3 regions of the Lactobacillus sp. ESL0261 genome follow, and region 2 is predicted to be linked to each of the others. Evidence: riboswitches for the same ligand, from Rfam matches in the RefSeq annotation. Region 2 holds a riboswitch; each other region holds the start of a gene.
The links. Region 2 has a riboswitch for thiamine pyrophosphate ahead of thiM (hydroxyethylthiazole kinase). Riboswitches for the same ligand answer to the same signal wherever they lie in the genome.
Positions count from the first base shown of each region.

Region 1: linked by a shared signal. The riboswitch ahead of F5ESL0261_RS02600 (ECF transporter S component) and the one ahead of thiM (hydroxyethylthiazole kinase) in region 2 are both predicted to bind thiamine pyrophosphate.
Region 3: linked by a shared signal. The riboswitch ahead of F5ESL0261_RS00665 (ATP-binding cassette domain-containing protein) and the one ahead of thiM (hydroxyethylthiazole kinase) in region 2 are both predicted to bind thiamine pyrophosphate.

Region 1 is NZ_REHN01000005.1:14,149-21,588, reverse strand. Features, by position in the region: gene F5ESL0261_RS02635 (SIS domain-containing protein) at 1-247, opposite strand, end outside; gene F5ESL0261_RS02630 (PTS system mannose/fructose/sorbose family transporter subunit IID) at 263-1,087, opposite strand; gene F5ESL0261_RS02625 (PTS sugar transporter subunit IIC) at 1,068-1,898, opposite strand; gene F5ESL0261_RS02620 (PTS sugar transporter subunit IIB) at 1,912-2,382, opposite strand; gene F5ESL0261_RS02615 (GntR family transcriptional regulator) at 2,397-3,086, opposite strand; gene F5ESL0261_RS02610 (GntR family transcriptional regulator) at 3,089-3,805, opposite strand; gene udk (uridine kinase) at 4,094-4,735, shown strand; gene F5ESL0261_RS02600 (ECF transporter S component) at 4,828-5,406, opposite strand; TPP riboswitch at 5,449-5,538, opposite strand; gene F5ESL0261_RS02595 (M42 family metallopeptidase) at 5,605-6,687, opposite strand; gene hpt (hypoxanthine phosphoribosyltransferase) at 6,929-7,440, shown strand, end outside.
Region 2 is NZ_REHN01000014.1:29,316-36,755, reverse strand. Features, by position in the region: gene thiE (thiamine phosphate synthase) at 1-313, opposite strand, end outside; gene thiD (bifunctional hydroxymethylpyrimidine kinase/phosphomethylpyrimidine kinase) at 324-1,127, opposite strand; gene thiM (hydroxyethylthiazole kinase) at 1,139-1,927, opposite strand; TPP riboswitch at 2,003-2,101, opposite strand; gene tenA (thiaminase II) at 2,301-2,960, shown strand; gene F5ESL0261_RS09510 (hypothetical protein) at 3,067-3,306, shown strand; gene F5ESL0261_RS09505 (hypothetical protein) at 3,430-3,846, shown strand; gene F5ESL0261_RS09500 (hypothetical protein) at 3,987-4,331, opposite strand; gene F5ESL0261_RS09495 (helix-turn-helix transcriptional regulator) at 4,971-5,393, shown strand; gene F5ESL0261_RS09490 (Fic family protein) at 5,386-6,072, shown strand; gene F5ESL0261_RS10225 (hypothetical protein) at 6,090-6,245, shown strand; gene F5ESL0261_RS09485 (Fic family protein) at 6,229-6,594, shown strand; gene F5ESL0261_RS09480 (type 1 glutamine amidotransferase) at 6,722-7,399, opposite strand.
Region 3 is NZ_REHN01000002.1:43,046-50,485, forward strand. Features, by position in the region: gene F5ESL0261_RS00645 (S1C family serine protease) at 1-312, shown strand, start outside; gene rlmH (23S rRNA (pseudouridine(1915)-N(3))-methyltransferase RlmH) at 804-1,283, shown strand; gene F5ESL0261_RS00655 (sucrose-6-phosphate hydrolase) at 1,654-3,069, shown strand; gene F5ESL0261_RS00660 (energy-coupling factor transporter transmembrane protein EcfT) at 3,109-3,762, opposite strand; gene F5ESL0261_RS00665 (ATP-binding cassette domain-containing protein) at 3,772-5,130, opposite strand; TPP riboswitch at 5,171-5,261, opposite strand; gene F5ESL0261_RS00670 (AraC family transcriptional regulator) at 5,403-6,341, shown strand; gene htpX (zinc metalloprotease HtpX) at 6,377-7,273, opposite strand; gene F5ESL0261_RS00680 (LemA family protein) at 7,291-7,440, opposite strand, start outside.

The sequences.
Region 1 (7,440 bases), on a different contig from region 2:
TAACATGAAGCAAGTAATTTTCAGCTAAAGACGGTTCTTCAATTTTTACCGACATTTTTAAAATATTGCTCATAAATGGCAATGCACCATATGCGGCATTAGAACTGGAACCAGTTGCATAAATAACAACATTAGTAATATTATTATTTATTTGACCTATCTGCTTAGCAAACAAGTCCTCATAATTTTGCAAAACTGCTTCATAATATTTTGGTTCTAAGTGGACATAATCTTCTATACTTTTCACAAGAGTCTCCTTAAATTATTGACCCAACAGTCCTGACCAGGCACCAAATATTCCGATTGCTGCTATTAGCAACAAAATATATTGTGATTTCCAACCTTTTTTATCAAGCCAGAAAATAAAGAATGTAAACAATAGTGGCAAAATACCAGGAACAATGCCATCACAAATTTTTTGGACGGTGGTTGCTTCAGCACCACTGCCAATCTTCAAAGGCATTTTTAACGTTACCATGGTCGCAACCATAGCCCCGACAACAGCAAGTCCTAAAACTGAAGCGCCATAGGTTAACTTATCCATTAAACCTGTCTTTTGCACTTTATCGATAAAGGAGGAACCGATATTGTAGCCAATAAACAAACCGTAGTATCTAGTGATAATGGCCGGAATATTAAAGATCAACAAGAACAAAATTGGTCCTAAAATATTACCTTGCATTGCCAGAGAAGTACCAATTCCTGTTGCAATAACCCTTAACGTACCCCAAAAGAATGAATCACCAATACCACTCAAAGGTCCCATTAAAGCAACTTTAATGTTATTGATTGAGGCAGCATCAAAATCTGGATCAAGTTCGTTTTGCTCTTCCATTGCGATTGAAATACCTAAAGGAAAAGTACTTAGCCATGGCGTAACATTATAAAACTCAAGGTGCCGCTTATAAGCGTCCTTTAATTTTTCCTTGTTTTTACCATAGATCTTTCGTAAAGCCGGAACCATAGAGTAGGCATAGCCAAGGTTCATTTGGCGTTCATAATTCCAAGCCCATTCCATCGTAAACGACCGCCAGAATGTTTTCATTAAATCTTTTCTGGTGAGTAACTTAGAATTCTTCATCTTCATAATCTATGCCTCCATCATCTGCATCTTTTTCACTTGTGTTATTAGAATTAGCAGCAGTATTTACTAACGGTTGACCTTTAAAAGCGGAATAGCCGGTTAAAATAAGGGCCAAACATGCGCCGAAAATAGCTACCCCAGTTACTGATACTTTGAGATAGACTGCCAGGGCAAAACCAATAATAAAGAAAGTGACATTATTCTTGTTGACCATCATCTTAAGCAGCAGAGCAAAACCATATGCTGGCAGAAGCCCTGTGGCAATTCCCAAGCCATTAATAATAAATTGGGGAATGACTGCTAAAATTGCTTTAATTACCGGGCTGCCTAGGACATAGGAAATACCAACTACTAAACCTATTGGCAGGTTAACTGAGAAAAAGCCGCCCAGTACGTTCATCCGACTTACACCACTACCATCAGCTTCTTCAGCATATTTATCAGCGCGGTGAACGAAGAACGGTAATATGAAAATAAAGCACAAATTTTTGATTACTAAAACCAGGGATGCAATTGGAATCCCCAAGGTTAAAGCAACCGCAGTACTCTTGCCCGCTCCGATGGCGAAAGCAGTTCCCAAAACACTACCGGAAATTATTTCTGGGGGAATTGCCGCACCAATAGAAAATGAACCAACAAAGGCTAACTCTAAAGTTGCCCCCATAATAATGCCCTGATGCAGGTTACCCAACACCAAGCCAGTTAACGTACAGGTTACAAGTGGCCTTGACAGCATTGATGAACCTACAAAATATTCGCCATTACCCATCATCGCAATTAAAGCCAAAATAATTGCGGTTAAATATACATTCATTATTTACCTCCAATCATTTTTTACGAAATTCTTGTCTTTCATCATTTGGCACCTGCTGAATCCAGACATCCACTCCCTTTTGTTGCAATTGAGCTAATTCACTGGCTTCTTCTGCAGTTAAATTAATTGTTTTAGAGTAGTTTTCTGTTCCTTCTCTGGGCTTAGTGCCACCAAGATTAAGGCCGGTTATTTTGTCACCAGTTCCCTTAATAAGTTCAACAGCATCAGCAACCGATTCCACTACGATTAACATTTTATATTTATCCGTTACCCCAGAATTAATTGCTTTAATACTGTCTGCTACAGACTTCATTACCAGTTTAGACTTTTCCGGTTTTGCCAATCTGATGGCCGATTTACGAAAATCATCATGGGCAACATCATCATTTACTACAAATATCGTATTAACGTCTAAACTATTAAACCAGGAAACAGCTACTTGTCCATGCACCAACCGATGGTCAACTCGCACTAGTTTAATCACTTTTCATTCCTCCATTAACTAAAATCTATTGAGTACCTTGTTTTTAAAGCATCTTGCAGTCTGTACTCCACGGCTACAATTTTGCCTTCTCTAGTTGAGAATAGGTTCATAATTTTAAATACTGGATCTTTTTCCTGAATATGAAATTGTTTACTAATTTCTTCGGTTGCTTTAATTAATTGAAAGTCTTGATATACATCATCCGGTTTATGAATACCAGTATTGACTGCTTCAATTATTGACATTACTTTTAGACAATTAGGATCAAAACCCGGAAAGTTATCGAGGAGCAGAAGTAAATGCTCACAGGTAATTTCATTCTTAATTTCAGCTGTAAAGGAAATATCATATAATAACTCCTGTGAGCTCACATTAAAAACTGCAGCATAATATGAACCAACCAGTCTTAAATAAGTTTCTTTAAATTTTATTTTGTCTGCTGACTCCAAGTATAAAGGCTTGATAATACCAGTCATTTCCAAAATATTTTGTTTAGAAATTATTGGAGCAACAAATAAACCACTTCCTTTTTTACGGACAACCTTATTTTCAGCTACTAATTGATTAACAGCCTTTCTAATTGTTGTTCTACTGACATCATATCTTTTTTGTAATTCAACCTCATTGGGTAAAGTGCTACCTGGTGGATACCCACCATTAATAATTCTTTTATCCAAATCGGCATATACTTCTTTAAAAAGCAAAACTATTCCTCTTGATAATCATAAATATTATTAGCATTAAAATGATATTTAAATTTATTTCCTACTAAATATTGAATTGTACTCTCAATTGGTAAGTCATCGTCTTGATAATTGAAACTGTTTACTTGATAAAGAGGAGTACCTTGTTTGACTTTCAACAGACTGCTTATTTTCTTATCGGCCAAAAAACAAGAGATACTTTCTTTACCATAATTTGGCCTCACATGATACTCCTTCTCCAGAACCTCATAAAGTGATTTATTAGTAAAATCAATCTTTGCCATTTTGCTAAAATTCTTCTGACTAAAATACGTTATTTCGTATGTTAGGGCGATATCTTTAACAAACCGAACCCGCTCAATTTTGATAACTGACCCTTTTGAATTAAAAAAATGATCTAACCTCTTGGGCATTGTTTCGATAGTTGTTGCCAGATGCTTGATGCTAACTGTCTTATTTTTAAATTCAGTAGTCATTGACTCCATTCCCAGCATATTAATGTCAATTTTATTGTTAGAAATTATTCCAGTCCGTTCTTTTACCAGTACTTGTCCCTCATTTTTGAGCCCATCCAATGCATGTTTCACTGCATTGCGACTAACTTGCAATTTCTCCGAAATTTCGCGTTGTGAGGGTAATTCTTTCACTTTTTTAAAGTGAATTAAAAATTCTAAATACTCTTGAACTTGAACCGCAGCAGTTCTTTCTTTGAATTCCATGATGTCTTCTTCATTCTGGTATCATTATTTTATTTAATTGCTTCTTTTTTTGCAAATCACCTTTTGTTTAAGACATTTAATACCTAAAATTTTTGCTTTAAAAATATATCTTTTAAATATTTGATACCAGATTTATAGTAATCGCTTCCACAGCTCTTGTCAATATTTTTTTGTTTAGTTTTAGTTTCCAACTTTTTCAGAGCATTTTTAAAGTGAAATATACCCTAACCGTTGGTAATTAAAGGCAAAGTAAAGTAAAATATTTAAGGATTAAAAGGGAGTGGCACAATGTCGAGACTTGAAAAGCCTGTCGTGATTGGTATTACTGGTGGTTCAGGTAGTGGAAAAACTACCATTGCACAAAAAATAGTTGCTCAAATGCAGGAAGATGAACATGTCCTGATTATGACACAGGATTCTTATTATAAAGATAATACTGGCATCCCTATGGATACACGAATGAAGATCAATTATGATCATCCCGATGCCTTTGATGTACCCTTATTAGAAAAGCAACTGCGCGATTTGTTAGCATACAAAGCTATTGAGATGCCTGTTTATGATTTCAAGGAGCATACTCGCAGCAAAAAAACCATTCATAAAGAACCTGCTGATATCATTATTCTCGAGGGAATTTTAGTTTTAGCTAATAAAGAAATCCGTGATTTAATGGACATTAAAGTATATGTTGATACGGACGATGATATTCGCTTTATTAGACGTTTAGAGCGAGATTTAAGTGAACGAGGGCGCTCAATTGACTCTGTCATTGATCAGTATCTGAGCACGGTTAAGCCAATGTATCATCAATTTATAGAACCTACTAAGCGTTATGCTGACATTATTGTTCCGGAAGGTGGCAAAAATGATGTGGCAATTGATATGCTGACTACTAAAGTTCATTCTATTTTAAGTAAAAAAGAGCAATAAAAAAGGAGTAAACGTACTTGAGCCCCAAAAGTTGTCCAACTTTTGGGGCTCAAGTACAAAATGCATTACTGGCATTACTCCTTTTTGCGTATTTAATCAACTTTAGGTTTTAACGCATTATCGAACAAATTTGTGATCAGTTTAACTAAAACGCCATCAAAAACTAACGCAGAAATGATGTTAGTAATGAACATCACTATTTGAACCTGCATACTGAATTTACTCCAACCATATAAAATATATGATGGAATAAAACAGCCAAATGATGCAAAGAATGCACCGGTTAATACGCTTTTCCAGGTAAACTTTTGGTAACGCTCTTTTTTAGGAAAAAAGCCAATTTCATTAGTCGCACCCTGAATGACACCTGAAAGAATAGTAGTGGCTCCCCACTGCCCACCAATAGCCATTTCAACAATTGATGCCAGCAGTTCACCTATTGTCCCAGAACCAGGCGTAGGAACAAAATACATTGCCAGTGGTCCCGCCATAAGCCATAAACCAGAAAAAACAGTGTCTGTTACTGGCGCAAAACCTGTGGGTACCAAAAGCATCTTAACTAAATTAAAAGCCCAGTTAAAACCATAGGTATAAATAACACCCATAATGATACCAATCAGTGCAATTAAAATAATTGACTTCACATTCCATTTTGAAGACCTTGTAAACATAAAAATACTCCTAACTTTATAAGTCATTAGGAGCATCTTTAGTAACTAAATTTAACACTTCCCTAACGCAGGTATTGTCCCGTTCAGGTTCAGAGGGTATTTCTCAGCTATTTGGCACCCCTAGTGACTGATATTCATTTTTACTAGTATATCACATTTTAACTAGTTTTTCTGCTCTATTCAAAAGAACAAGTATTTTTAAAACTGACTAAAACTTGCTAATTTCTCTTTTGTAAGATCACGAATAATAGCTAGCGTCAGATCTACGGAAGCTTTAAAATCGGAATAAGCACTAAAACAATATGGCGAATGTTCATAGCGCACTGGAATGCCAATTACAATAGTTGGTGCTCCGTTTTCATAATAAATTGCAGCTCCATCCTGTCCGCCACCGGTACGAACCGACCGAGTATACGGAATATGATTTTTATCTGCTAAATCACAGGCATATTGCTGAAATTTAGGATTAGGTAAAAAGGATGTATCCATGTCACGCAGCATTGGTCCTCGTTTTAACCCTGTCTGCGATAACCACTCTGGGGTAAAAGTATCATCCGCTGGACAAGATTCCAAGACTATAGCTAAATCCGGCTTTACAGCTCTAGCTGTGACATATGCACCTCGCAAACCCACTTCTTCCTGGCTTGAAAGTGCAGCAACAACGTTAAAATCGCATTGTTCGCCCTTTAAATTGTCAAGAACATCTGCCATAGCAGCTGCGCCAAAACGGTCATCAAAGTCCTTACCGAAGAATAGACCGCTTTTTTCATTGTATTCACATTTGACATCAACAAAAATTGGACAACCAGTATCAATTTGATAATCATTTATAGTTTCAGCTCGAGAACTGGAACCAACGTCAATTGACATATCGGCTACGTCCGGTACATTATTTTTTTCGGCTGCAGTCATAAAGTGCGGGGGTTTGGTTGCAACTACTCCGGGCACATACTCACCTGCACGATTTTTTATTTTGACGCGTAAAGCAGGAATATTGTATTTGACCCAGCCACCCAATGGTACAAATTTAATCATTCCATTAGGCCGAACAGCCTGCGTAATAAAACCAACAGAGTCGGAATGAGCATCTAATTGAATTACCGGTTGATCTTTTTCATTTTCTTTCTTAGCTGCATAAACGTTGAGCATGCCATCAACTTTGACATTAGCAAAGTCATGCACAGTTTCAGTAAACAATTTAACAAATTCTTCTTCAAAACCTGAAGTAGAATTAGCATCGGAAAAAGCTTTGAGCATTTTAATTTCTTGTTGTTTATCCATCTTTTTACCTTCCACTTAAAATATCTTATCTATTAATTCTACCAAAAACTTGAGTTACAGGCTTTTAAAAAATAAATAAGATGATAAATAATCCTACTGCTTTTACTAATATATATGCTTTTTGTACGTAATTTAGTCCCTAAATACTTAAATTGCTTCAAAATAATCTGTTTTTCTAGCCAAAAAATGATATAATCGAAAATATTAGAAATTTTATTTGTTTTAAATGAAGGGTAGATAAATGCCAAAAAACGACAATATTAATAATATTATTGATCATAAATTGTTTAGTGAAGATGACATTCATCAGATGTGTGTCAAGTTAGGAAAGCAGCTTACTACAGATTATGCTGGTAAAAAGCCTTTAATTGTAGGGGCTCTTAAAGGTGCCATCTTCTTTTTAACCGATTTAGTAAGAGAAATGGATGTTAAAGCAGAAATTGATTTCCTGGACGTTTCCAGTTATGGTAACGAAATGGAGTCTTCCGGCAAAGTTAAGCTTGTTTCTGATTTAGCCACAGATGTTAAAGATCGTGATGTGTTAATTGTTGAAGATATCGTTGATACTGGATTGACTCTGGATTTTATGAAAGAATTGCTTAAAAAACGTGGTGCTAAAAGCGTTAAATGCTGCGTTTTACTTAACAAAGAGGCAAATCGCAAAGTAGATGTTGATATTGAGTATTATGGTTCAAAAGTCGGAAATGAGTTTGTAGTTGGCTACGGACTTGATTTTATGAATTTTTACCGTAA
Region 2 (7,440 bases):
CCTGTCTGATTTCTTCATCGCTTTGACCAACATGGACGCCTTCGGCATGAACTTGTTGTGCTAACTGAACATCATCGTCAATGAAGAAGGGCACGTGATATGCATAACACAATTGGTGCAGCTTTTGCGCCATAGGGAGCCTCTCGGCTTCACTTAAAGTTGAATTAGGACCCTTGTCCCGAAATTGAAAAGCAGTAATACCTGCAGCAAGTGCTTCTGCGACTATGCCCGGTAAAGTTTTACCTTCTGGAACGTCCTGACTGCCACAAATAAAGTAAGCATGTAAAAAATCAGTGTTAAAGTCTTTCATTATTTCTCCTAAATTACTGAGCCCAATGATTTAAAGGGCCGTGACCATGACCAACTTGAATAGTTTCTTTAATAGTTTTGGTAACGTACTTTTTAGCAATTTTAATTGCTGACGGTAAACTTTGACCTAAAGCCAGCTGAGCCGTAATTGCTGCAGCTAACGTGTCACCGGTACCATGGGTGCGCTCGGTATGTATCCTGGAACTGCTGACCCAAAGATCAGAACCATCAGCAAATAAAGCATAATCTTTTACTTCTGCGCTACTTGCGTGGCCGCCTTTAATTAGCACATTTTTAACTCCCATATCTTGTAATTTATGAGCTAATTCTGAATATTGGCCTTGATCTTGTACCTTGATGCCAGTTAAAGTCTCCGCTTCTGGCAAGTTGGGTGTTATTAGATCTGCTAAAGGCAGCAGCTCGTTCTTAACGGTGGCGACAGCATCTTGACTTAATAATGGTGCGCCCCCCTTAGCAATCATCACTGGATCTATGGTAATAGGACCAAAGTCATACTTTTGCAAATTAAGTGCAACTTGGTGAACGTGATCTGCATCGCCCAACATTCCTGTTTTACAAGCACGGATGTGGAAATCTTCTGCCAAAGAGGCGAATTGGGCATCGATCATTTCTAAAGGCAGTAAAAAAGATTTCTGGACGCCCAAAGTGTTTTGTGCTGTCACTGCTACTACAACAGCTGTACCAAATACTTTTTGCATTTGAAAAGTTTTTAAATCAGCCATGATCCCGGCACCACCACCAGAATCTGTACCGGCAATGGTTAAAACTTGGGGAAAAGAATTAATTTTTTCAGTCATCATAAAGTTCCTTAATCAAAATCAGCAATTTGTTCAATATCTGCAACTTTTACTTTATATAAATAATCCATGAGATACATGCCAAAAGTAGCGGGCCCAACATTGGGGTGATCTTGAACTACTAATTGACCGGCACAACTGAAAACTAAAGCACCTATCTGCGCTGCTTCAAACGGATCGTCAGTGACTGCTGTAAAAGCTGTCACAATACTGGTTAACATGTCACCAGAACCCACATGGGTTTTAAAAAGGGGTGAACCATTATGAACATGGGCTATTCTTTTACCGTCGCTAATTGTATCTGTGGAGCCGCTGGCAATGACCGTACAATGATATTTCTGAGCAGTTTTCATAGCAATTTCATCAATATCACCAGAGCCGGAGCCTGCATCAATGCCCTTTGAACTCCAATCAAAGCCACCTAAGGCAGCTATTTCACCAATATTGCCCCGAATAATACTGGTATGAAAAGCCCATAAAAGTTTATCTGTGATTTTATAACGATACTCTACGGCACCAACGGCTACAGGATCAAATACTATGGGTTTATTGTATTGGCGTGCCAAATCTTCCACTTTTTTAATGTGGTTAATTTGCTCTTTGGTTAAACAGCCAATATTAACTGCTACGGCGGAAGCCATTCGCACTATTTCTTCGGCTTCAGCGACCTCATTGCTCATAATTGGCGAAGCACCAATAGCATTAACGGCATTGGCCACGTCTTGAACTGTTACAAAATTAGCAATGTTGAAAATAACCGGGTTTTCTGCTCGCAATTTGTCTAATAATTCTAACTGCATTTTATTACTCCTAATTTAATATCCTTAAAATTTTTGACTAATAAAAAAACTTTGGCATATGGAAATGCCAAAGCTTAAGCAGTTTTGACACGTTCCTACGCAAGTATTAACTTACAGGTTCAAAGGGTCTGAAAAATTTTCATCTCAGCCAAAAAGGCACCCCTCGTGTTATCGCTTACAATTATAGCGTATTTTATTGCTTATTACAACGTTAGGTTGATAAAGATACTATTTGTTTATGTCATAAGTACTAGAATTTTAGTTATTATTAAAAATGTGCTAAAAAGCAAAAAAAGGATAGTGATTATAGTTAATTTTGAATAAAGTGTAGTTAGTAATAATTAACAATTATTTAATTTGGAGGAGAATAATCATGAATTTCACTGATCGACTACACGAAGCGGGGAAGGCATTGTGGCATAAAAGTATGGTGCATCCATTTATTAAGGAATTGCAAAGTGGCGAACTTCCAATTGCAACTTTTAAATTTTATCTGTTGCAGGATCGCTATTATTTAAGAGAATTCAGCAAATTGCATGAATTGATTGCGGCAAAAACGGATAATCAGGAAGTAAAGGAATTTTTACTGGCAGGGGCGCAAGACTTGAAAGATGTCGAAATATCAGTGCGCGGCCATTTTTTTGAAGAATTAAACATAACTGCGACTGAAATTGCTGAAACTCCGGTGGCGCCAACAGCTTATAACTACGTTAACCATATGCATATGACGTTAAAGCGATCTGGTGTTAAACCAGCGGTGGCAGCACTTTTACCATGTTACTGGCTCTATCAGGAAATTGGCCAAAAAATGGCAGAAAAGGGCTCACCGGTTTCTTATTATCAGGAATGGATTGATACTTATGATGGCGAGTGGTATGGTGCCAACGTAGCAAAAATGCTGCATTTAACCAATTCTTTGGCTGAAAGTGCCACTAATGAAGAACTTGAGCAAATGCAAACTGCATTTGTACGCAGCAGCTATTATGAATTGCAGTTTTGGCAGATGGCTTATGAAAAGCAAGATTGGAAGTAACTTCTGTAAAAACCGCTTTTATTTTATTCTTACTTGTCTTTAGTCAATTTCATAATAAAATTTTGATATTGGACAATGTAATTATTGTTCAAAGTCCCAGGAAAGTGTGCAACTTGGAGAAAATAATGTAGATTTACCTAGTACTGTTAATGGTGATTTAGGAATTTCTAAAATGTGGGTTACTAGTGGCAGCATATATTATGCACTAAAAGCAACTGATCTTAAACCTGTATTTCTAGTCTATAATTGGTCTGGAGAGCTAACAATGCACTACTATGCTAGTGGAAGCAAAAAAGCAAGAACCGTCAGTTATAGTGCTCGCGGTATAGGCCGATGCCAAACTTAGCCGCAATATTCTTATTCTTGCATTCGTAGATGACATGGCTATGCCACTTTAAGCGGCAAAATTGATGGCTTCATAGGAGATATAATGTTTCCGAGCACCGCCTTTTAAATGAGAATAATAAAAATGAATGATGAACAATTTTTTAAATTAAGAAAGATACTAGATTTTTTAAAAAAACAAGCTCCGACAGCTATTATCGAAGAGAATGTAAATAGCGTTGAAAATTTTAAGGCAGAATCTGTTGATGAGTATAATAGAGCAAAAAGTTATCTTGGCGAAAATAATAGTTCGTTTAAATCTTTTCATGTAAGTGTGGATTCCGCAAAAGATTTCTTGCGTTTATTGAATTTGCTGGGTGCAATACATGCCAATTTTAATATACGTTCAAAGCCTTTTATAATAGAAGGAGAAGAAAGCAGCAAGGTGCTAAAAAGAGAGAACGACTATTATAACAACTGGATGGAGTGTTTTTCAAACTATGAATTTATGATAGTTGATTTTGATGAAACTGCTTTAGACCAGGATCAATATTACGGTTAATTTCATTAATTCATCAAAAAGGCAGTAACTGATATGACCCCAAATTTGTCCTAAATTTTGGGGTCATATAGCTTAAGCTGCCTTTTTTAGTTCAGTTATTTCGCATTGTTAAAATCATTATATTAAAAGCTAATATGCTATTATTCATCAATTTTTTTAATATAAATTAATTTTGCTTTTCTTAATATGCCACGATCTTTAAATAGAAAGCCATAATATCTACTATTAATTTTTCCGACATAATAAAGCGTATCATAAGATCCTTGATTATCAGTAGTTATTTTAACAGAAGCAATTTTTTTATTATGTAAGCATTTATATGTGTCTAAGTTATATGAATATTTTCTTTCGCCAGCACTAAGATATACGGTTTTTTCTAAAGAATTAATTCTATAATAATGTATAAAGCCCATTCCAATGCCTAAAAAGAGAAATGTTAAAATAAATACAGTTATAGTTTTTGTTATTTTTTCATTTTTGCTCATTTTTAATATGTTAGGAAGAGAGAAAAAATTATGAAAACAGAATTTAAAAAATATAAACAGTCATCTTTATTAATAGTAGCCTTAATTATATCACTTTTGGGGTTTTAAGAATTAATGCCGTTTTTGCATCAAATGATAATATGCCTGAGATGAATAATACATCGGCAGAGCCTTTTGAGCTTGTCGCAACATATAAAAAATATAGCAACAATTGACAGCGCAGTAGTTATTGAGGTCAAAGGTGACGATGTAACTCTCATTAAAATATATGGAAAATAAAGATATTCCTGAATTAGCCTACAACAAAAAATCATTCCTTTTGTAAATAATCAAATTCGAAAATTGCAATTTTGACCACTACACCCCAATTCAGCAATTTACAGCCTGCCAAAACTATTGGTAAAGATTGGAACGATGTGCTAGTTAATAGTAAAAAACAAGAAAATTCTACTATGCGGAGATACAATTAAATAAAGACAAAACAGATAGTGTTGTGATTTCCAATAAGCAGGTAATACAATCCACAGGTATAGAACTTGAATAGCACTACTTTAAAATCTAATATCGCTTTTTACCATATATCACTATAAAAGTGATTAAATATGGTATAATATAAGTAAAGATATTGGAGGCTTTAAAATGAGTGCAACAATCGTTAAACTACTCAAAAGCAAAAATATAAGCGTCGCTAAAGTCGCTGAGGCCAGCAACGTCCCACTTAGTACTTTAAGAAACTCAATTGTTAAACCAATTGAGACCTGGTCAATTAGGGTCCTTAATGCCTTTGCAATCGCACTTAAAGAGAAGCCAGGAGATTTACTCAATATGCTAGAAACACAACCATATATTTTAGATATAAACGATGAAACGCAGACTATCCAAGGCGTTTTCATTGCTAATAAAGAAATTTACCAACAAATTAGAACTGTCGTGGAAGTCAACCACCTGGAAGGGTGGAATCCTACAGAATCAGATATCCAGGAATTGCTTGATGAAGCTATCCAGCCTGATCCAGTAGTAGCTGAGCGCTTTGAAGAAATTTGGGGCAAGGATAATGAGTGATTGGATTAGTGAAACCTTGTATTCAAATGGCGTCCTAAAAAATAAGCTCCATATCCATGACCCAAAGGAGTTAGAGAAAAAGGAATATGAGCTATCCGCTCGGAATGCTTTGTTCTTGTTGCAAAAAAAGCCCCAAATAAACGATATCGGAGACCTTAAGAAGGTACACCAATTCTTATTTGGTGAACTATACGATTGGGCCGGTAAATATCGCCCCGGCAATTTCAATAAAAACGGGTATGAGTTTTTTGATCATACCAGATTCGATTTTGCCGAAAAAGATATTAATAACATGCTGCACAAGCACCCCGCGAGAAAGCCTTTGGCTAACAAAGACTATGCTGAGCTGCTAGACGCAATTAATTTCATGCACCCGTTTAGAGAGGGCAACGGCCGTAGTTGCAAAGTTTTTCTTTCTGCATACGCGGCTAATCATGGCCAAGTAATTGACTATCCGCGAAGAAACAAAGAGATGATTGAAGCGCAAAATGAAGCTAATGTTGACAAAATTGCTAAACTAATTAAAGTCGAAAACACACCCAGCCGCAATCGAGCGTTCCAAGTACTGCAAAGTGCTGGAAAGACACTTAGCCAAGCTGAACTTGCCCAAAAATACGCTGAACAACAGGAAAAAGAGCAGCAGGGGCTTGATCATGACGATAGCCTTGGATTAGATTAGAAAGCAGGATAAATCAATTGAAGTATGAAGACAAGTTCAGACTAACGCCCGAAGAAAATAGACGCTTTGCCAAAACTAATTTAACCAAATTAGTCTTCACGAACTCACGCTTTGAAGGCCTGACTACCACTATGCCACAGACCCAGACAATCATTGATGGGTCTGGGTGTTGATGGCATTCCAATCGATGATATTAATATTATCGTTCAACTTAAGCGCGGTTGGCAGTTTGCCATCAACGAAAAAATGCCCCTAGACTTAAACTTCGAAAAGAAGCTTAATAAGATTGTTGCCCGCGATACGGCTGCCTTTCCAGGATATTTGCGTAATGGATCAGGCGGGGTGGAAACGTACCAAGGCGAGTTTGAACCGCCTATGATTGAAGAGGGCCAGGAACAGAAATATTTAAAGCAGCTGCTAGCCAGTGATAGTACTGTCACCGATAAGGCACTGACCCTGATGTATCACAATATGCGCCAGCAAATGTTCTACGATGGTAACAAGCGAACTGCTCCACCCTGATAGTTCTGCCAAAGATAATAGATTTCAATTTTATCTTGCTTAGACAATTTAGACATAAAAATATGACCTGCGAAATTGTCTTAATTCGGGGTCATATCATTTACTAAGCCTAGTAGCATTTTTGTAATTAATTTGTTTTAGCTGCTATTCGCTCATCATGCCATTCAAGAATCATCTTTACTATGGCGTTAGCGACATTCAAGTTTTTTAACAACGGTCCGTGAGAATAGGTACCAATGAAATTGCGATAACGCAGGCCTTCAACGTGGTCTTGCGGGTTGTTGCCGTAGCCTTCAATCATTTCTCCTAAGGGATGCAGCTTATCCTGATCGTCAAAATAAGTTTGCCCAGAATGATTTTCAAAGGCCTTGACTTCGCCCCATTCACTCATGTAGCGGGTGTCTCCAATCATGCGCTTATCTGCCTTAAAAACGGTATGGAAAGGTAGAATATCTAACCCTTTGATTGTCACACCAGCATTAGTTTTGTAATAAGTACCAACGAGTTGGTAGCCACCGCAGACCCCTACCATAGGTTTGCCTGCGTTAATATATTTGGTTAAAGTTTCCTTATGACGCGGTAAATCTTTGGCAATAACAGTTTGTTCGAAGTCCTGCCCACCGCCAAAAAAGACAAAGTCATAATCAAAAGCGTTAAATTGATCACCAAGAGAAATATTATCAACTTGTGTATCATAGCCCTGTTTTTTTAGCAAAAACCTGATAATTTTAACGTCGCCAGAATCACCATAGGTGTTCATCAGGTCTTCGTATAAATATGCAATCTTGATTATTTTGTTCGCCATTGTTTACCAACCCCTATTTTCTTGTTTAAAGTATATCTTAA
Region 3 (7,440 bases), on a different contig from region 2:
ATTGTTCGCCCGCAATTAGGAGTTAAAGTGATTGCTTTGCAAGGCATACCTTATAGCAACAGAAAGCAACTTAACATTAAGTCTAATCTGAAAAATGGTATTTATGTCGCTTCGGTTTCCAAGCATAGTGCTGCGTCTGCGGCCGGAATTAAGACTGGTGATGTAATTATCAAAGTTGACAACAAATCTGTATCAGATGTTGCTTCGTTACACAGCATTTTGTATAATCACAAAGTCGGAGATACCATTAATTTAACCATTAATCGTAACGGCAAAGATATTAATTTACGCGTAAAATTACAATCCGATTAAACAAAGAATATTCTAGAATTAAGTAATAAAAAGGCTATACTATGCGATTTGAAACATAAGTATAGCTTTTTTCTTAACATTGTTGTTGAGAAACATAAAAAAGTTCGCGAATAATTATTGTCAAGCAAAAAACATGCTAGCATATTTTGTTGGCAACTGTGGATAACTTTGTGGATTGTGCATAAAATGCGCAAAAGCGGTTGGGATAAATTGTGGACAACCTGTGAATTGTGTGTAAATAATAGTGAAAATTAATTAGCTCAAACAGTTGTTCAAGGCTCAATAACAGTATTTGAGGGCAAAAAGTTTGTGAAAATCAACTATGAAAAATATTTATGTGGGTAAATCAGTGATGATAAATATAAAAAATTTGGCAAAACACAATTTGTTCGCTTACTAAAGGTAAAAACCACAAAATGTGGTTTTGAACTTTACACAGCTGTGGAAAAAGCAAGTGGAAACTTTGGGAATTGGGGGATAAAATAGCAATTATGAATATTAAAATTATTTGTGTGGGTAAGTTAAAAGAAAAATACTTTAAAGATGCAATCGCTGAATATCAAAAAAGGCTGAGCCGTTTTGCCAAGGTACAAGTAATTGAAGTACCTGATGAAAAGGCACCGGAAAAGTTTAGTCAAGCAGAACAGGATAATGTCAAAGAAATAGAAGGGCAAAGGATCTTAAATAAAATTAAAGATAAGGAATACGTTTTTGTAACTGCAATTAAGGGTAAACAGCGCAGTAGTGAAGAGTTTGCTCGTGAACTAAAGGATTTGGCAACTTATGGGCATTCTGATTTAACTTTTGTAATTGGTGGCAGCTTAGGTACTAGTCCAGCAGTAAACCAGCGTGCCAATGATCTGCTGAGTTTTGGCAAGTTGACTTTGCCACATCAGTTAATGCGGGTCGTTTTAATTGAACAAATTTATCGCGGCTTTATGATTAATAGTGGCAGTCCGTATCATAAGTAGACCAAATTGTCTTAATGCTGTATTTTAATCATTACGCAGGTCTAATTTTTAAAATTATATTTAAGATGGAATTTTAGCATGAAAAAAATTGGAATCCGCTAGGTTACCGAAGAAGCACAAGTTTTAACGGCTACGGCTTCACAATTTTGGTAAAAGATGGTCAAGAATTGCAGCAGTTGACCCACAGGCATAGATGGATTTAAAAGCTATTTAAGCAGCTGGTAAGCAAACTGCTGTCATGGTATTATTCCCTGAATATAAAAATGGCTTTGCCATCAAGAACAAGGATACAGAAGTAAATCACGGCTATTTAATTTTGCAATTAAACAAGTAAGCGAACTAAAATTTATCAAATAAGGAAGAAACAAAAATGCGAGTTCCAGCAAAAATTACTAATGAGCGTTATCGTCTTAATTATCACGTTTCAACGCCTTTCGGATGGATGAATGATCCTAATGGCTTTTCGTATTATCAAGGCTACTATCATATTTTTTACCAGTATTATCCCTATTCATCTGAAAGAGGACCGATGCATTGGGGACATTATCGTAGTCAAGACCTGATTCACTGGGAAGAACTGCCAATTGCGTTGACACCAGACAGCCCTGAAGATGACAATGGCTGTTATTCTGGCAGTGCGATTGCAAAAGATGGTCGTTTATATCTGATCTATACTGGTAATCATTATTATGATGTGAATGATCACAGTCATTTTTGCCAAACGCAAAATGTTGCATATAGTGATGATGGTATTCATTTTACAAAATACAGTGGTAATCCAGTGATTGCCGTACCACCGGCTGATAACTCACAGCACTTTCGTGATCCGAAAGTCTGGCAACACGGGGATTCATATTATATTATTGTTGGCAGTCAAGATAAGGCAGGTTTGGGTCGTGCAATTACTTATAAGTCAACCGATTTATTGCACTGGGAATATTTAGGACCAATTGCAGTTTCTCAGGGAAGAGATAATGAAGGATATACCTGGGAGTGTCCGGATCTTTTTTCACTTAATGGGCAAGATGTTCTGTTGTGTTCACCACAGGGGATTGCAGCAAAGAGTAAAAAGTATCTTAATCTTTATCAAACGGGATATTTCATCGGCAAGATGGATTATCACAAAAACCAGTTTGAACACGGAGCGTTTCAAGAACTTGATCATGGTCATGACTTTTACGCAGCGCAAACCATGTTAACACCTGATAACCGGCGCATTGTTTTTGGCTGGCTTGATATGTGGCACGCTGACTTTCCTGAACAGGCTGATGGCTGGTGTGGTGCCTTAACCTTGCCCAGAGAAGTGACTTTAAAGAATAATCAGCTATATATGAAGCCAGTTGAAGAATTAAAACAGTTGCGGCAAGAAAAAGTAATTGATGAAAAGTTGATGACTTCGTTAAAGCAGATTAATGTTTCCGATTCGCAGCATTTGGAATTGCTTTTGACAGCTGAAACTGAAAATTGGTCTGGCAGTGAGATTAATTTTGTACTCAAAAATGAGCAGGAAAATTTGGTAACACTAAGTTGGAACAAAAGGAATAACGAAGTAGTTTTAACTCGAGCTGATAAGCCGGCAGATGATTCTCAACGTTATGGCAGATTGAGACCAAAGCCCAATTTGAAAATTCAGGTATTTATTGATACCAGTTCAATTGAATTTTTCTTAAATGACGGTGAGCTGGTATTTTCAGAACGGTATTATACTTCTGAAAAACCTCAGATTTTCGTCAATGCAGATCAGTCAGTCAAAATAAATGTCACAGGCTATACTATGGCAAAATAAATTAGGCTAAAGAAAAAGTGGACCTGCAGGTCCACTTTTTTATTTTAATGTAAATAATGCCAGGTTAACTAAAAACAGGATAACAATCGACTTAAGCCAGTCACTTTTTTGAACGGGCACAGGCACGATAACTGACCGCTGGGCGTTCTCACGGTAGCCGTGAGAAGCCATGCCCTGTGCTAAATTTTCTGCCGAATTAAGCGCAACAAGAATAGCTTTAAAATATAAAACAGGTGACCAAAAGCTTAAATAAACGCCCCTCATCATGCCGGCAGTGCGTATTTGTTTAACTGCTTCCTTCATTCTGGGAACGATATTAAGAGCTGCTAAAACTCCATAGGCAAACTTACTGGGTAAATGAAAATTCTGCTCAAAAGAACGTGCTAATTCCGTGGCAGTAGTTCCTATTGATACACAGTAGATAGTCAACGTATAGACGTAAATACGACTGGATAAACTCAGTGCATTTTGCAAATTAGGCTGAGGTGCAAACCAATATAAAGTAGCAAAAACCGTAAATGCAGCAATTAAGGGCATTAATAACGTTAAAAGCAGGTTCTTCAATTTGATGTGTTTGTAGATTAGATAAATTATGGAAAAAAAGATGATTAAAAGATTGGTTAACAAGCTTGATTTAAGAGATATTTCTATCGAAATAATTAGTGCTAGAAAAAATTTAAAACTGGGATTCATGATTACACCTCATTTATTCACATAGGTTAAATGCTGGTCTTTAAAGATGAGATGATAGTCACACCAATCTGCCAGATTCCTTAGTTCATGACTAATAATTAAAAGCGTTTGACTGCGTGCTTTCTGACTTTCTTTTAATAAAGCCATTACTTTGTTAGCGGAGTCCGCATCTAACCCATTAAGGGGCTCATCAATTAGCAATACATCCTGATCAGAGATCAACATTAGTAAAATTTGCAGTTTCTTTTGTTGCCCGCCAGATAATGAATAAACCACGTGATCGAGCAGTGAATCAAGCTTAAGGGTGGCTAAAGCCTCATTTATCCTATCATCAGTGAAATAATTATTGGTTCGTTGCTTTTTGCTTAAATTGATTTCATCCGCAACGGAAACATTGATAAACTGATCGGTCGCATTTTGAAAAATTTGCCCTACTTTAAGGAGATACCTGCGAGCTGATAATTTACTAATTTCCTGCTTGTGATAAGTTAAACTGCCTGCATATGGGATCATTTTGGTCAGTGCGTTAAAAAGTGACGTTTTGCCAACCCCGTTTGCCCCAGTAATAAGAGTAGTTTTACCAGAAAAAATGTTTAGGTGTTCCTGCTGTAAAAGCAAACGATTTTGTGTAATCTCTGTATTTTTGAGTTTAAAACAAATTTCTTTGTTTTCTTCAGGTAAGGCAAAATTATAAGAAACGGATTCCGTATTTTTTTGTAGCAGTTTTTCTTTTTCACTAGCAGAAAGTTGCACCAAATCTTTACCTTGAAATTGAAACAGATTATCACAATGGCCTTCATAGTCAGTTAATACGTGATCACTTAAAATAATTGTTTTCCCTTGATCACGCAGGTAAGCTAATTTAGCAATTAAGAATTTGCGAGCAGCTGGATCACAGCTGGCAAAGGGTTCATCAAGTAAAAAAAGATCGACATTCATCGCAACAAGTACAGCTAAAGCAACTCTTTGCTGCTCGCCGCCAGACATTGTATTAATTTTTTGATCAAGCAAATAATCAATCTGTGTGAACTGAACAGCTTCATTCAAGCGTTTTGTATATTGAGTTTTATTAAGACACAGATTTTCTAGTGCAAAAATAATTTCTTCACGTGGCGTTGTCATCGTAAACTGTTCACTGGCATTTTGAAACATCATAGCTGATTTTAATCCGCCTAAATCTAGGGTACCGGTTAATTGGCCCGCAAATTCGGGATATAAATTCGCTAAAATTTTTAATAAAGTAGATTTACCACAGCCGGTTGGACCAACTAATAGTGAAAGTTCTCCAGTGGGAATAGTGAGATTAATATTTGATAAAATTTTGTTTTGCTTATCGTATGAAAAATTCAGGTTGTTTAATTTAATCAATTTAGTTACCAAAAAAAATCGTCAGGACAATGCCTGACGATGTAAAATCTTTCGTTTTCCCTTCGCTGGCATTATCCATAGCAGGTTCGACGGGTCTGTTCTCAGCCTTTGCGGCACCCCGATGTTAAATTCATTATACATAAAAGAAAAATTGATGTCTACATTTACTAGTATTCTCTCCTTAATTTAAATAACAAAATTCTATTAGTAAGATGAAAATTTGCTATATAATAAATCTATATATTCTAAAATTTGAATAAGAAGGTGAAATAATGGCAGCAGTTAAACTTGAACAATATTTAGCCAGTATTTTGGATTCAACTAAGTCCGACACTAATGAAGTAAAAATCAAACCAAAAAATATTAATTTTGATTTATTTAGAGTATTTTTGGAAAATCGCAATACTGGAGTTCATCGCTACCAAACTACAGCTTCAACTATTTTATATGAAGCTCGGGGATCGGTAAAAGCCAGAATTAATAATCAGAATTTTTTGCTTAAGGCTGGCAATATCGTTTTTTTACAGAGAAAAAGTAATTATGAAATATTGCAGCAGGGCGAAAATGATATATTAGTTAAGTTGGAATTCAACCGTAATTTTAAGATGCTGGATTTTCTGGGAAACTATTCTGTCATGGATTCACGTGAAAAAAAGGTCTTTAAGGCAATTACTGACGCTTATAATCAAAAACGCTTATTATTTTTGAATAGTACAGCACTGTCTATATCTGCAAACGCACTAAAAAAAGTAATTGATGAATATCTTAATCAGGATCTTTACACCCGTCAGGTAATTTTAGCAGAGTTAAACTTGTTATTAATTGCTGCAGTTAGAAATCAAGATTTAGCGACAGCACCTGTGACCAACCATCAATTTGTTCAAACTGATTTAGAAAATTATATTGATGCGCACTTTACTGACATAACACTTAATGACACTGCTAAACATTTTGGCTTTAATCCTAATTACTTTTCAAGTTTGGTTAAACAAAAAACTGGTAAAAGTTTCGTCGAACATGTTGATGAAAGGCGTATGCAAGAGGCGCGAAATTTGCTTGCCCGACCAGATATTTCCGTAAAAGAAATAATTGCACGGGTAGGTTACAGTGGCAAGTCCTTCTTTTATAAAAAATTTAGTGAATATTATCATGAAACGCCAGTCCAAATGCGGGCCGAATTATTTAGACAGGCAAACATCAACTTAAAATAAAAAGCAACCTTGACTAAAAAGGTTGCTTTATTTTATTACATTTTTTCTAAGCGGCTAATCCTGTCAGCTGTTGGCGGGTGACTGTCAAATAAGTGAGCAAAACTGCGCTTTTTACGTACAGGATCTTCAATATACATGCCGGCACTGCTAGGGTCGGCTTTTTTCATGGGCTCGGAACCGTCAATCTTTTCTAAAGCAGAAATCAGTCCTTGCGGGTTGCGAGTTAATTCTACTGAAGAGGCATCAGCCAGATATTCCCGATTTCGCGATAATGCCATTTGCGCTAAACTGGCACAAATAGGACCCAGAATTAACACAAATACAATAGCCACGATCTTAAAAATGACAACAATAGTACCACCATTGTCGTTATCGCTGTCGCGATCATCGTCAATCCACCAAATATAGCGACTGGCAATACCTGACAAATAAGAAATGACACCAACTAATACTGCGGCAATAGTAGAAACTAAAATATCATAGTTTCTAATGTGAGAAATCTCATGACCTAAAACGCCTTCCAGTTCTTCGCGGTTCATCATGTCAAGTAAGCCCTGAGTAACTGCCACAGCAGAATGGTTGGGATCACGTCCGGTTGCAAAAGCATTAGGACTAGGATCATCAATAATAAAAACTCGCGGCATTGGCACCCGACCGACCAGTGCCATATCTTGTACAACGTGCCACAGTTCAGGATTATCTTGCTCTTGGACTTCTTGAGCATGATTAAGACTCATAACCATATTGGCCGGGTTAGGCAGGACAATTAGCATGTAAATCAAGCTAAAAACCACAGCAATAATTAATCCTAAAACAGGCCGGTTGCCAAAAAGATAACCAAGTCCTGCCCCTACAAGTGCCAAAATAATGATAAATAATCCCATAATCCCAACGGTTTTACGTTTATTGCTGGCAATTTGTTGAAATAACATAAAAGTTGACCTGGTATTTAAAACTTAACTTTAGGTACTTCTTTTTCAGATTCACTGGTTTGTAAGTAGTCAACTTTCTTAAAGCCGTGAATGTGAGCAACAATATTAGACGGGAAAGTTAACAGCTTTTGGTCGTAAAGTGCAGCAGAAGAATTGTAAAGTTGTCT